Regions from separate parts of the Paenibacillus sp. JT31N11 genome, predicted to be linked through region 2. Evidence: a T-box and tRNA genes for the amino acid it is inferred to sense, from the RefSeq annotation. Region 2 holds a T-box; the other holds one or more tRNA genes.
The links. A T-box is a leader RNA that pairs with one kind of tRNA and senses whether it is charged. The one in region 2 lies ahead of argS (arginine--tRNA ligase), so its partner is inferred to be a tRNA-Arg.
Positions count from the first base shown of each region.

Region 1 (3,891 bases), on a different contig from region 2:
CATAACAGGGTTTCTTTATGCCAATATGCGCTTAATTATTCAATGCGGTCTGCTGCTGCAGCTCCCGCCACACGGTTTTATTGCTGTAGCGTTTGCTCTGGCTGATATCTTCGCCGAACCAATCCGGGGCCTCAAACTGCAGCGCTTCTTCGATGGAGTCGAATTCGACTTCTACCACCAGCAGCTCCAGCTGATCATACTCGTCGATTTCGATAACATTCGATCCCCAGTCGGCCGTTGTCCGCTCTTTCGTTAGCGGAACCGCTAGAAAGGCTTGGGTGAGCTGCTCATACAGGCCCTCCGATATGGAATATTCAATCTCCTCACGGCTGATTCCATGCCCCCGCTTGAACGTTTGCGTATATTCGACGTCACCGGTGACCAGATCGGTAATTCTTCTGACCCTCAGCTCCTGCGTGTCCTCAATCGCCAGATAGGTCTGCTCGATCCGCCTGCGGGATCGTACGGCAAGCTCCCCGCTCTTGATGAGAGCATGCGGATAATCATGCAGCAGAAACTTTCGCTCAATTTCCAAAGCCATAGAATTGATTCTCCTCTATATGTAAGGGTCCGTTTCAAGACCATCATATCACAATCATTCCCGGTTTCTAAAATGATGCGGTCGGGAGCGCGTGAACCGCTCAACCGGAGTGGATCGCCATCAAAAAAGGCGATTATCAAAACGTTATAACGTTATTTCAAGCAGCGCAGTTCCTGCTTGTCCTTCATTTGCGATTGCAATTTTACCTGTGAGGCGCCCCTCCAATTGGCCGACGAGGCGACACCATTCCTGCTAACGTTAAAACTCTCTCATATCGTTGACAGTAAATCCCTCTCTCCCTTATCATTCCTATGACGGCTCAATGCAGACTAATTCAGTCTGCTTTAAACCCGACTGAATCAGTCATAATTGAAAAAGGAGAGAAATAATGAAAATTTCCTCAAGAGGGGAATACGCGCTGCGGGCGTTGATTGTATTAGGCCAAAGCTATCCCCATCTGTATGCGATCAGCGAGCTTTCACAAAAAACGCTCGTAACGGAGAACTATCTGGAGAAGATTTTGCTGCAAATCAAAGGTTTGGGTTATGTGGAAAGCAAAAGAGGCCATCAGGGCGGCTATCAGCTGGCCCTTCACCCCAGGGATATTGTCGTCGGGGATGTGATCCGCAAGCTGGAGGGGCCTCTGGCGCCGATGGGCTGCGCAAGTGTTACGGCCTATGAGCCATGCGAGCTCGAAGGGAGCTGCATGCTGAAGCCATTGTGGGTGCTGATTCGCGAGGTCATCGCTTTCGTTCTGGAGCGAACGACTCTGGAGGATCTGATTACAGGCAATCTGAAGAAACCAGGCAGCTTTCATTCTATAAGCGGGGATGTGGCTTTAACATGACCAGAGGCTCAGCTTTTCTGAACAGCCTGAACGATAACCGGAACGTCTGGATGAATGGAGAACGGATCGAGGTGGGCAGCCATCCCGCATTCCGGGGAACGCTTGCTACCATTCGTGAGCTGTTCGATATGGTGGATCATCCCGATACCCGGGAGCAGCTCGCCCATTACGATTCGTCGACGGACAGCTATGTACATCACGCTTTTCTGGTGCCCCATAATAAAGAGGATCTGGACAAAAGGTCCGCCGCCGCCCGGATCTGGTCGGAAAGCACGTTCGGAGTCATGAGCCGCCTGTCGGATTATGCCCGCTCCCGCTTGACCGGCTGGTATGCGACACGTCAGAGCTACACTTCCTTCGACAAGCAGTTCGATGTGAAGATCGCAGCCTATTATACGGAAGCCAAAGCCAGGGATCTGTTTCTTACCGCTGTCCAGCGGGAACCGCAGACCGACCGGTCGAAAGCGCTCGGCGAGGATCCCGATGCCATTCTCCGCATTATCAGGAAAACCTCGGAGGGCGTAATCATCCGCGGAGCCAAAATGATCGCGACAGCCGGGCCATACGCCAACGACTTTATCGTCTATCCTGTCCAGAAAATCCCGCAGTCGCATCCGGAATGCGCCAACATGCTGATTGTTCCGGCAAGCTCGGCCGGGCTGCATATTTTATGCCGGGAATCCTTTGCCGAGAATCATCCCAATGAGGATCACCCGCTGGGCTCCCGGTTCGACGAGATGGATGCGATCCTGTTCTTCGACGATGTCCTTGTCCCATGGGAAAGGGTTCTCCTGTATGACAATCCGGAAGCGTTGTGGAAAATAAGGACGAATCAGGCTTCGAACAGCCTCGCCTATCACCAATCGATTGTCCGCTTGCAGACCAAGCTGGAATTTGTCGCAGGCATCACGTTCTTCATTGCCCGCGAGATTGGCGTGGACGGCTTCATTAATGTGCAGGAGAAGCTGGGCGAGCTTGTCTCGCAGATCGAATCCATCAAAGCGCTCGTCATCGCCTCCGAGGTGGAAGCCAGGCTGGACGAATTCGGGAATCTGATTCCCAAATTCAGCTACATTGAAACGGCGAGAAACCTGGGCACCCGCTATTATCCCCGGGCCATTGAAATTCTGAAAACAATCGGCGCGGGCGGCTTCATCCAGGTCCCATCCAGCTGTGCGGATCTCGAGAGCCCCATTGCTCACCTGATCCGGAAGTATCTGAACGGCACAACGGTCGATGCAGATCAGCGGGTGCGTCTGTTCAAGCTTGCCTGGGATTTGATCGGCAGCCAGCTGGGCGCCCGCCATGAGCTGTATGAGCGCTTCTACGCTGGAGATCCCTCGCGGAATTTTGCCAATCAATATGTGAATTTTGATAAAACGGGGTTATATGCGAAGGTCTCCGCCTTCCTGGATCGAACGGACAACCTTAGGGCGCAGCCATCACTGTAGAGATTCTGAAGACAACAAAAAAAACCTTGCAGATACAAGGAATTTTGGTTATTGCATTATGGTCGGGATGACACGATTTGAACATGCGACCCCCTGGTCCCAAACCAGGTGCTCTACCAAGCTGAGCTACATCCCGTTATGATGGCGCGCCCTGAGAGATTCGAACTCCCGGCCTTTTGATTCGAAGTCAAACGCTCTATCCAGCTGAGCTAAGGGCGCAACCTGATTGGTGCGGACAATGGGCACGGTGCCCATAACCCTCTTCTTGCTTCAAATACAATCATGGTGCCGTCGAGAGGACTTGAACCCCCAACCTACTGATTACAAGTCAGTTGCTCTACCAATTGAGCTACAACGGCATAGTTGTTAAGGCGTAAATATTTAGGGCCTAGAACAAGAATATAACATGTCCCCAGCCATTTTGACAAGCCCTCTTCCGAAAAATATTTTGGACATGTAATTACCTTCAGAAGCAGCGGGAAATCCCCGGCTGCTTCTTTGGCGTTTTGTACATGATATGCGCCTCATAATAATCCGCTCATCGGGGTAAATGGTTGTGGTTCATCACAATTCAGCCACAACTTCGACCATATTCGACATATATCGGCATGGATTTACAATTAATTATAATGGTTTTAATCTAATAGTTTTTCTTTCTCACTATAATTCAATACTGCAAGCTACTTACGTGCACGAGTTCGGGAGGAGTCAAATGAACGGATGATCCATTAGAGCTGCAAACACCGCCGACCAAGTTACACGCATAACTCATAATTGAGGAGGATGAATCAGGGTGAAGAAAACAATGATTACCCTATGGCTGATTATATTCGTCATGATCCCGTTGCTTTCGATTCCCGTTGCATTAGCCGATACGGAAGGAACGGTTGTCTTTACCGATGATTTTTCCGGCAGCACCGTGGATACGGACAAGTGGTCCCTAAACCAAACATGGGATACCAACGGAGGCACATTGAATGCCACCGGCACCACATCCAACGGTACCGCTAAAACCAAGACGGCGATGCCCGTAAACGCGTGGGTAAATCTGA
Region 1 is NZ_JBWDNQ010000006.1:340,104-343,994, reverse strand. Features, by position in the region: gene AC0YNV_RS22225 (CYTH domain-containing protein) at 32-541, opposite strand; gene AC0YNV_RS22220 (RrF2 family transcriptional regulator) at 930-1,388, shown strand; gene AC0YNV_RS22215 (4-hydroxyphenylacetate 3-hydroxylase family protein) at 1,385-2,839, shown strand; tRNA gene AC0YNV_RS22210 (tRNA-Pro) at 2,899-2,975, opposite strand; tRNA gene AC0YNV_RS22205 (tRNA-Arg) at 2,982-3,058, opposite strand; tRNA gene AC0YNV_RS22200 (tRNA-Thr) at 3,123-3,198, opposite strand; gene AC0YNV_RS22195 (S-layer homology domain-containing protein) at 3,633-3,891, shown strand, end outside.
Region 1: it encodes a tRNA-Arg, which carries the amino acid that the T-box ahead of argS (arginine--tRNA ligase) is inferred to sense. The anticodon was not compared.

Region 2 (3,891 bases):
GAAGCTCCTCGCGTGCCGCCAGCCCAGCGGCTACCACCGCATCCGCTATCGCTTCTTTAACAAGTATATCCAGCACATCAATCGCATTTGCTTCCATTAAAAAATCCAGCTCCTCTTCATCATTCGCATTACCAAACAGGCAAACTTCTATTCTTCCGTCAGGACGGAAGCATGCCCGTCTTCCAGCTCTTCCGCACGCAGCCGGATGACAAACAACCCGGACGGCTGCTCGTCTACCCACAGTCTGTAATGCCATTCCAGCAGCATCGGCAGCGTCGGCGCCAGCGGTTCATCCGCAGGCTCCGCCTGGGCCATATCTCCGCACTGCATCCACAGCAGCGTAGTATCCGTCTCCAGCTGGAAACGGATATGCGTCGAGGCGTAATGCCCCAAGCGGCGCGCTCCGGCCGCAAAGGACTGGTCCGATTCCACATCCCCGTGACGCTTGACGCTGAGCTCGCCTTCGCGCCAGCGAACGACCGTCCGCACCTGGCCATTCTCATCGGATTCGTCGTAGCGGACATAGACGGTGCGGTCTTTGCGGAACCATTCGCCGATGAAAGCATGCTTTTGCTGTTCTCCGTCGAGCTCGCTCGTTAGTTTGATTCGCACTTTCGCTCTGCCTGTCATCGTCGTTAGTCTCCTGTCCTGCTTCTTATGATACCTACTATATACAGGAGCAACAAGGATTTCAATGCCGCCGGAAGCAGCGGCTAAATCTGGCGGGGCGACTGGAGACCCAGCACAGTCAGCCCGCTGCGGATGACCTTGGCGCAGGCAGCCACAAGCACAAGCTTCGCCCGTGTCGCTTCCGGCGTTTCCGATAGAATCCGTTCCTGATGATAGAATCGGTTGAAGTCCTTGGCAGCGTCGAGCAAATATCTAGCCAAGATGGAAGGCTCATTCGCCTTGACCGCCTCGCGGATGGCATCCGGATAGGCGGATAAGGTTTTGAGACAGGTCCATGCGGCGGGAAGGGATAAGAAGCCTCCCTCTTTTTGCAGAGCGCCATCCTTAACTGCCTGCATCGCTTCATCGATGGTCAAGCCGCCCTTGACCAGCAGCTTATACGCCCTTGCCGCGGTATATTGCAAATAAGGACCCGTCTCCCCCTCAAAGCGAAGCGCCTCGTCCAGCGAGAAATTCACTTCCAGCTGCCTGCCGTGCTTCAAATCGCCGAAGATAATGGCGCCGATGCCGACAGCCTCGGCTATCTCCCGCCTGCCGGCAAGCTCCGGATTCTTCTCGGCGATGAGCGCTTCCGCTTTGGCGACCGCTTCATCGAGCACCGTGTCAAGAAAGATCACCTGCCCTTTGCGTGTGGACATCTTGCGGCCTTCGAACTTCATTAATCCGAAGGCGACATGCTCGCAGCGATCCACGCCGTCCATTTTCATCCGCTGCAGAACGGCAAACACCTGCTGGAAGTGAAGCTTCTGTTCTGCACCAACCACATAAAGAAGGCGGTCGGCTCCCATCTCACGTTTCCGGTACAGCGCGGTAGCCAAATCGCGCGTCGGGTAAATCGTCGAGCCGTCGGATTTCAAAATGAGGCAGGGCGGCATACCCTCTTCATCCAGCCGCACCACCTGAGCGCCGTCGCTCTCCTCAAGAAGCCCCTGTTCAGTGAGCTGACTCACAACCGCAGCCATTTTATCATTATAGAAGCTCTCTCCCAGCGTATGGTCAAAGGCAACCCCAAGACGCGCATACATCCGGTCGAATTCCTTCATGCTGAACGATACGAAAAACGTCCACAACCGCTTTGCTTCCGCATCTCCGTTCTCAAGCTTCCAGAACCAGAGGCGCGCCGCATCCTCAAGCGAATGATCCCTCTCGGCCTCCTCATGAAAAAGCACATAGAGACGCAGGCTCTCGCGGATCGGCTCCCGTTGAAGCGCCGCTTCGTCGCCCCAGCGCGTGTAAGCCTCCATCAGCTTGCCGAACTGCGTTCCCCAATCCCCGATATGGTTGACCGTCATCACCTTATACCCCGACAAACGGTAGAGATTGGCGAGTGCATGGCCGATCATCGTGGAGCGCAGATGCGCCACTCCAAACGGCTTGGCGATATTGGGCGAGGACAGGTCGATGACGACCCGCTGCCCCTCTCCTTCCGAGGACTTGGCAAAATCCCCGTCCAATATGGTTTCAAACAGCTCTGGAGCAAAGCGGGCAGGTTCAAAAAACAGATTCAAATAGGGACCCTTGGCTTCTGCGAGCACACCGGCAGACGGGTCCTGGACAAGCGGCGCAAGCTCCCCGGCGATGGCTGCAGGCGGACGCTTCCATTGGCGGGACAGCAGGTAGCAGGGGAACGCCACATCACCAAGCGCCGGATTCGGGGGAAGCTCCAACACAGCGGCAATCTCCGTCTGCGAAAGCCCGGTATGAGGCTGCAGGCGCTCTGCCGCCCATTTCAGCAAAAGATTCATCTTATTCTCCTCCTTCGGATTTTTAACGGATGCTTATGATGAAAAACACAAAAACCCCCGTCTCTGTAAAGAGACGGAGGTCTGGTCCGTGGTACCACTCTTCTGGCTCCCGCCTAGAATAGAAGGGGCCGGCCGATTGGCCGGCTGCCTCTCCTCGTTAGCGGGGCCGCTTGAACACGGTAACGGGGTGACCGGATTATCCTACAGCGGCAGGCGCATTCGGACAATCAACTCCCGGGCCCGCTTCCCATGCCTCGCTGCACCGGCTTTCACCGCCCCGGCTCGCTGCTTGCAGCGCTTTGCAAAGTACTGTCCCGTTCATCGCTTGTAAGCTGTTATTTGTTTATTATATGCATCCGAAGAGAAATTGCAAGGGGAAGGTATACCGCCCATTCATGCGACTTGCTGCCGGCTTCATGAACAGCATATACTAAACTGAACTGAACCAACGGAATTTTCAATTTTATTTGGAGGACGGCAGGATCAATGAGCAAAGGAACCGCATTATTACGGCAGCGCAATGAAAAACGCACCCTGGCGCTGCTTCGCACCGGGGAACATCACTCCCGGCAGGAGCTGTCCAAGCTGCTCGGCTTAAGCAAAAACACCATTTCGCTCATAATCGACAGCTTCATCAAGCAGGGGATCGTCGAGGAAAAAGGGCTGGACGAGCAGAGCGGCGCAGGGCGGCCAAGAATCCAGCTGGAGCTGATTCCGGCTTTTCATACCGCAATCGGAATTTCCATTGGCCATTCAAGCTGCCAATTTGTCGTCACCGACTACCGCTCCACCATTCTGGAGAGCGGCGAATGGACAATCCCGTCCATGCAGGCGGACCCTTTTATCGGGCAGCTGATCAGCTTGTGCAGCGGGCTTCTCGACAAGTACCCCCAGACGCTCGGCATCGGTGCGGCGATACCTGCGCTGGTCGATCCCCACTTGGGCCTTGTGCACTTCTCGTCCCATCTGGACTGGCGGGACGTCCGTCTCAAGGAGCGGCTGGATGAGGGCCTCCCGGTGAAAACCATCGTCATGAACAATGTCAGAGCGTCTGCGCTGGCGGCTTCGTCTGCTGTCCCCTTACCCCCGGGTGGCTCCGGCAATCTCTTCTATTTGCGGGTGGATGAAGGAGTAGGAGGAGCCCAGATTATTGACGGCCGCGTCTATGATGGCGCAAGCTTCACTGCAGGTGAAATCGGTCATCTGTGCGTGCAGATGGACGGACCCCTGTGTGCCTGCGGACAGCGGGGATGCCTGGAGACGCTCGTCAGCATGCCTGCGGTGAGAGAGCAGCTGCGCGCCAGCTACCCCTCGGCGAATCCGGAAGAAAGTCTGCTGTCACTGGTCACCAGACTTCAGCATGAAGCATGCGTCCTGGATCTGCTGCGCGCATCCGGTGAACATATCGGCTTCGCGCTGGCCCAAATCGTGAATCTGATGAACCCGCAGAACATCA
Region 2 is NZ_JBWDNQ010000017.1:114,453-118,343, reverse strand. Features, by position in the region: gene argS (arginine--tRNA ligase) at 1-97, opposite strand, end outside; gene AC0YNV_RS34575 (YwiB family protein) at 148-630, opposite strand; gene argS (arginine--tRNA ligase) at 714-2,435, opposite strand; T-box leader at 2,502-2,766, opposite strand; gene AC0YNV_RS34565 (ROK family protein) at 2,922-3,891, shown strand, end outside.